3 regions of the Arminella tumorigenes genome follow, and region 1 is predicted to be linked to each of the others. Evidence: riboswitches for the same ligand, from Rfam matches in the RefSeq annotation. Region 1 holds a riboswitch; each other region holds the start of a gene.
The links. A riboswitch is a leader RNA that binds a small molecule or an ion and turns the genes downstream of it on or off. The one in region 1 is predicted to bind cobalamin.
Positions count from the first base shown of each region.

Region 2: it holds a riboswitch for cobalamin, as region 1 does, so the genes downstream of both, PR017_RS25125 (ABC transporter substrate-binding protein) here and cobU (bifunctional adenosylcobinamide kinase/adenosylcobinamide-phosphate guanylyltransferase) in region 1, are expected to answer to the same signal.
Region 3: it holds a riboswitch for cobalamin, as region 1 does, so the genes downstream of both, bluB (5,6-dimethylbenzimidazole synthase) here and cobU (bifunctional adenosylcobinamide kinase/adenosylcobinamide-phosphate guanylyltransferase) in region 1, are expected to answer to the same signal.

Region 1 covers NZ_CP117255.1:1,729,779-1,732,039, forward strand. The annotation lists gene cobW (cobalamin biosynthesis protein CobW) at 1-521, opposite strand, end outside; gene cobU (bifunctional adenosylcobinamide kinase/adenosylcobinamide-phosphate guanylyltransferase) at 526-1,050, opposite strand; cobalamin riboswitch at 1,203-1,593, opposite strand; gene PR017_RS08610 (chloride channel protein) at 1,758-2,261, shown strand, end outside.
Region 2 covers NZ_CP117258.1:333,056-335,316, forward strand. The annotation lists gene PR017_RS25125 (ABC transporter substrate-binding protein) at 1-884, opposite strand, end outside; cobalamin riboswitch at 1,066-1,293, opposite strand; gene spdA (2', 3'cyclic nucleotide phosphodiesterase SpdA) at 1,545-2,261, shown strand, end outside.
Region 3 covers NZ_CP117255.1:1,576,048-1,578,308, forward strand. The annotation lists gene PR017_RS07825 (DUF2865 domain-containing protein) at 1-293, shown strand, start outside; gene bluB (5,6-dimethylbenzimidazole synthase) at 298-987, opposite strand; cobalamin riboswitch at 1,032-1,231, opposite strand; gene PR017_RS07835 (TolB family protein) at 1,270-2,100, opposite strand.

The sequences.
Region 1 (2,261 bases):
GTCAACTGGTCCTCGAACAGTTCCTCGATCGGATTGTCGTGGTCGAGCGATACATCTTCCGCCCGAGCCGCATTGACGGCGTCGTGGTCGTCGGCAAACCGGCCGGCAGCGACGGCGACGCTGTCGACGACGGTGATCACGCCATCGACCGTCACGTGCGTGCGGATGTCGGGCCAGTTGAAGGCCGCCACCAGCGGCTGCGGCAGCGCAAGGCCGGATGTCTCGATGACGATGTGGTCGGGCCGCGGGTTGCGGGCAAGCAACTGAGTCATCGTCGGAATGAAGTCGTCGGCGACCGTGCAACAGATGCAGCCGTTGGTGAGCTCGATGATATCGTCGGCCGAGCAGTTCTCGGCGCCGCAATCCTTCAGCACGTCGCCGTCGACGCCGAGATCGCCGAACTCGTTGATGATGAGGGCGATGCGCTTGCCGCCGGCATTCTGCAGCAGGTTGCGGATCATCGTCGTCTTGCCAGCCCCGAGGAAGCCGGTGATGACGGTGGCGGGAATTTTCTGTTGCAATGTATCAGCCTTTCATTTTCAGCGGCAGTCCGGCGGCGACGAAATAGACGTCGGTTGCCTCAGCCGCGATCATTTGATGGAGACGGCCGGCATGGTCGCGAAAATCCCGCGCCATGCGGTTTTCCGGCACTATGCCGAGACCGACCTCGTTGGAGACGAACACCAGGCGCGCCCTTGCGCCAGGCAGGAATTGGCAGAGTGACGCGAAGGCGGCAGTCACGTCGCGCTCTTCCATCATCAGGTTTGTAACCCACAGCGTCAGGCAATCGACGAGAACAGCGCGGCCGGGCGCGTCGATGGCACCGAGCGTGCCGACAAGATCGAGCGGCTCCTCATGCGTCGTCCAGCCCTCGCCGCGATCGACGCGGTGCTGGCGGATGCGCTCCGCCATCTCGGCATCCCAAGCTCGACCGGTGGCGACGTAATGGCGGTCGAGGCCGGAGCCTGTGACGAGCGCCTCGGCAAAAGACGACTTGCCGGAGCGCGCGCCGCCAAGCACGAGGGCCGTTTCGAAGGTTGGGGATGACATCAGGCTGTTCCGATCCTCACGCGGTTCTGCGCGAGGCTGCAAGCGTGCAACCAGTCGGATCAAGAAACCGCGTCGCAATGACGCGCAAAGTCAAACATTCAGCCATGACAACCTCCGTGCTGGCAGCGGGACGACGTCCCAAAGGGTGGGCTTTTCGCCCGGCACGGATGGCAGGTCTCCTGGCTCACGGTTGCAACCTCCGACCGGAACGACGGATGTCGTTCCGGTCGGAGATCACGGGTCTTTCTCGCCTTCCCAGCAGGTCATCATGAAAAGGCGGACGATTCGTAGATGAAGAGGCGTCCCACCCCGGTAGATCACGATGCCACGCCAGTGGCTTTTCCGATGCCTTCGACTTCAGGCCCGCCTGCACCATTGCAGAACATCACCCGTCGTCCCGTAACACCCGACGAAAAACCCTGACCGTTCTACAGTCGCGGGGTCGGCTGCGATAAGAGCGCCCTGTATGGGTCCGCCCGGTCACATTCCCTTTTGATCCCATACCGTTTTCACGGCGCGGGAACCTTCCGTTATGCGTTCAGGATTAGGCCTTCGCCTTATGCAAGTCAACTGATCGACGAATTCGCTTTCCGCCATATATGTGTTGAAGCGGCGCTGAAATCATTCTCGTCGGCGGTCTTTTTGTCGCAATTGCTAGTGTAAGACGTCCAGCTTTAAACAACCGCCTCTCTTTCATGCGTAACGCCATGCTCCAACGATTCCATGCGCCCCGCTTCCGCACTCTACGATCTCTCTTTGAAGCAGGTCGGATGCGCGCGATCCTGCGACAAAGCGAAGTCGGCCTCGTCATCGCCGGCGCCTTGGTCGGCGTTACGTCGGGGCTAGCTGTGACGGCCATGAGCCTGATCTCGCGCCAGATGCACATGCTCATCTACGGCATCGGCGACGACGGCAGGCTGAGTAGCGCCGTGATCGACAACAAGCTCCTATTGCTGCTGGCGCCGATTGCAGGTGGCGTGCTGTTGGGGCTGATGCTCTTCATCCTCTCCAAGACCCGCAAGAAGCCGATGATCGACCCGATCGAGGCCAACGCGCTTCACGGCGGCCGGCTGTCGCTCACCGACAGCATTCTGGTATCCATCCAGAACCTCATATCCAACGGTTTCGGCGCATCCGTCGGGCTGGAGGCCGGCTACACTCAGATCGCCGCCGGCATCGCCTCGAAACTCGGACTGAAACTGCAGCTGCGC
Region 2 (2,261 bases), on a different replicon from region 1:
GTGACGGGATCGTTCTGCAGGAAGTCCAGCTTCACCTTGGGATCGTCTGCCGCATAGCGGCGGCGATCCATGGTGGCGATGACGATGACGGCCGGGTTCGCCTGGGATATCGTTTCCCAGCCGACAAGCGGCCATTCCTCCTCTGTCGTCACGACGTTGCGCGCATCGAGGGCCTTCATCATATAGGCTGGAGCACCGTTCTTGCCGGCTATGAAGGCATCGCCGCGCACCTCCTTGCTCGAGAACCAGAAGACGATCGGCAGGTGCTTGGCGGCAGCCCCTTCAACGGATGCCACAGCGGTGGCCTCGCGTTTCCTGAGGTCGGCGATCAGGGCATCGCCGCGGTCCTTGATATCGAACACTTCGGAGAGTTGGGCGATCTCCTGATAGACCAGATCCATGCTGAACATCTGCTTGCGGACCCCGTCTCCGCCGTCGGCATTGACTTTGGCGACACAATCGGCTGGTGAAATATAGGTGTTTATGCCGAGGTCGGAGAATTGCTCCCGCTTTCCGACGGAACCCTGCGGTCCGACATGCCACTCGAATTCCGCAGCCACCAGGTCGGGTTGGCGTCCGACGACGGATTCGAAGCTCGGATCGTTGTCGGCCAGCCTTTTGATCTTACTGTTGGCCTCCGCATATTGCGGAAGCACGGGGCCTACCCAAACGGCCGTGCCGACGATCTTGTCGGCAAGGCCGAGAGACAGGAGAACTTCGGTCATCCCCTGGCCGATGGATACTATCTTCGAAGGCGGCTTGGTGAAGGTCTCCTGCTGGCCGCAGTTGGTTATCGAAAGTGGATAGGTCGTCGCCGCAAATGCGGGGGCGGCCATGCCGAGAAGCCCGCAGGCAAGCGTAATGCTGGACAGAAACTGACGCATGAAAAATATCTCGATTTTATGGGACGGCGAGCGCCCTGGTGCCGCAGGCATGCGGCAGCGAGGCAAGCTGAGATCAAAGCGTCAGCTGTCGGAAGCCCAATCGAGCCGGAGATGCGCCAGGCTATAGCGAAAATTCAGGTGAGACATATCTTTTCCTTTCCGGGCATCCCCGCCCGGGTTGATGGGATAGCGCTTGACGGCAGGTCTCCTGACTTGCGGATATGCGCCGATCATCTGTCTTCCCGCGAAACTTTCGCAGTGACATGGCCCTGAGGCCCTGGGATGAGCAGCAATCCGCTTACAGTTGCGGGGGCAGTCACGGTCTTGGTCCCATTCGGGTGGCCCTCACCGTGTTCCCTATTAATCCCCTTGGAGTCATCCTAAGGGAACCGTCGATTGCATCTATGACAGGCCTGCAACGGCGGTCAAGGTGGGCGGCTCTCGCAAAATTTCGCACAGGTCGGAAATCCATCATTGCTCTATAAAATGTTATAACGTTACATTATTGTTAAAATGCAGGCAGTCAAGTGTCTTGTTGCGGTAGCAATCAAACAGGCTGCTGACGCAAACCTGTTGCAAACGACGTGCAAGGTCTGGAATGTGCGAACCGGAAACATGCCCGACGAAAGGCATTCCGGGCATCGCAGGCAGGAGTAGCGCATGAGCAAAATTATTATATTCACCGATCTGCACATGGTTCTCGAGGGAGAGACGATCATCGGCCTAGATCCCTATCAGCGCCTTTCGAGAGGGATAGATCATGTCAACCTGCATCACCGCGATGCTGAGTTTGCGGTGATGACGGGCGACCTCTCGCACCGCGGCAGTCGCCAATCCTATGCGAGACTGCGCGAACTGCTCGGCACGCTCGAAATTCCCGTCCACCTGCTGGTTGGCAACCACGACAATCGCGAAAACTTCATTGCGGCCTACCCTGAAAGCCCGCGTGACGAGCACGGCTTCATCCAGCAGCGGATCGAGACCGAAAAAGGCGTCATGCTTCTGCTCGATACGCTTTCCGGGCCGCCCTATGTCTCGCCGGACGTTCATGCCGGGGTGCTGTGCGACAATCGGCTTGCCTGGTTGAAGCAGAACCTCGCCGGTGCCGGCGACCGGCCCGTCTACATCTTCATGCATCACCCGCCGCTCGACACCGGGTTTCCCGGGATGGACAAGATCAAGCTTCGGAACGGCGAGGAGTTTTACGATATCCTTGCCGAATACGGGAATGTCCGTCACATCTTCGCCGGCCATGTTCACCGCACGATTGGCGGCTCCCATCGCGGTATACCTTTCTCGATATTCAAGAGCCCGGTCCATCAGCAGCCGATGGTATTCGACACGGAGGATACCTCTCTCTCCGTCGATGAACCGGGC
Region 3 (2,261 bases), 150 kb from region 1:
CCAGCTGCACCTGCAACCTGCCGGCCTATTACGAGGAAATGCGAAAGCAGAATGCACTGACCAAGGCTCCGGCCGCAGGCACGCAGCAAGGCTCGATCACGACGATCATCCCGAAAGCGTCGCCGCCGGCACTGCCGACGGCCCCCGCAAAGGGCGATGCGCCGCCGGTAGAACGGCCCTACGATCCGTCCGCCGGCAACATCCGCCAGGTCGGCCCGGCATTCCTGCAGCCCGACCAGCGCAAGCTAGACCTCACCCGTCCGGCCGCACCCGGCGAGCAGCCCCAACAATAGGCCCTCAGCCCTGCGGCTGGCCCCAGCCATTCTCGAACACCAGATCCTCCAGCGGCAACCGCTGCCGCCAGCCTTTGACGGCGAGTTCCGGTTCGCCATAGAGCTCGTCGACGAACCCCAGGCAGAGCCAGGCGATGATCTCGATCCGCTCCGGTATGCCGAGCAGCGCCCGGATATCGGCATCGTGAAAAATGCTGACCCAGCCGACCCCGACACCCTCGGCGCGCGCCGCGAGCCAGAGGTTCTGCACGGCGCAGACTGTCGAGTAGGCATCCATGCGTGGATTGTGGGTGCGGCCGAGCACGACGGGCCCGGCGCGATCCGGATCGCAGGTGATGCAGATGCTGAGCGGCGCCTTGCGGATACCCTCGAGTTTCAGCGACCGGTAACTCTCGCGGCGAGCACCCTCGAACTGTAGTGCTGCCTCACCATTGGCGCGCTCGAAGGCTTCGAAGGCCTTCTCACGGATGGCGGTGTCGCGCACGAGAATGAAATTCCAGGGCTGCATGAAGCCGACAGAAGGCGCGTGATGGGCAGCACGCAGCAGTCTTGCGATCAGGTCGTCCGGCAGCGGCTGCGGCAGGAACTGGTCCCGCACGTCCCTGCGCGTTTCGATCGCGTGGTAGATGGCGTCGCGCTCGGCGACGGAAAAAGCGTGTGCCCGGACGAGATCGTCCCTGCAGTCAGGTCGCATCGTTTCTATCCCCAACAATGCCAACCGCCCGCCGTCCTCGCGGGATCAGTCTATCTTATCAGGCCGGTCTTCTGGCTTGGCTTCATCTGGCGATGCTGCCTTCCCGGTCGGAACCAGTGGCATATCGGAGAACTGACCGTCCCCCGTGCATCTCCATCCGCCATACAGCGTTGGGCACGCGCCGGATTTGCACCGGCTTCCCGATTCTCCCGCCTGGGCGGGCACCTGATGAAGGAGATATGCGCGATCTGGCTGGCGATGGCAAGCGGATCGCGGGCCTGCTCAGCGCTCCGGTTCGTACCGGACAAAAGCGAACTCCTCGCCATCGGGCGACCAGCTCGGCACGTTGATCGTCCCCTGGCCTCCGAACAGCTCGAACAACGTCGTGATGTTGCCGCCATCCATGTCCATCAGCCGCAGGCGGACGTCGAGATCGCGCGGATGATCGAAGACGTCGCCATCGTAGGAGAGCAGCACCACCTTGTCGCCCTTCGGCGATGGATGGGGAAACCAGTTGCCGAACGCATCGTCGGTCACCTGCTGCAGGTCGCGACCGTCAGGTCGGATACGCCAGATCTGCATACGGCCGGTCCGGCTTGAGTTGAAATAAATCCATGCGCCATCGGCCGACCAGTCCGGCCCGTCGTTGCGGCCCTCGCCATGGGTCAGCCGCGTCTCCGCGCCGCCCTCGACCGAGGCCGTGTAGATGTCGAACAGATCGCCGCGAATGCCGCAGTAGCTGACATGCTTTCCGTCGGGCGACCAGCCGTGCCAGTAGGACGGCAGGTTTGTCGTCACCTGCGTGGGGACGCCGCCTTCCGCCGGGACGAGATAGATGCAGGACTTGCCGTACTGGACCTTGTCGCAGAGCGCGATCAGCGTGCCATCGGGCGAGATGCCATGGTCGTTGTTGCAACGGCTGGCAAAGCCTGTGTCGACGCGCTCGACAGTGGCGAGCCCGTCGAGAGACAGGCGGCAAAGAAGCCCGTCATCGTTGACGAGCAGGTAACGTCCGTCCGGCGCAAAGTTCGGCGCCTCGACCAGCCGATCGGTCTGCCAGACGACCCGGCTTCGACCCGTTGCAATGTTGAAGATCTCGACCGAACTGCGCATGTCTCACCCATCCTCGAAAGCCGCCAGCCAGAACAAAACAGCGACCGTGGAGGTTTTAACGGCTCGCCCACCGGACATCAACCGGCTGCACCGGACGCAATTGCGTGAGGTAGCGCCAATCCCATGTTTTGCCGTTGCAATTCATCGCGGCAACCGAATAC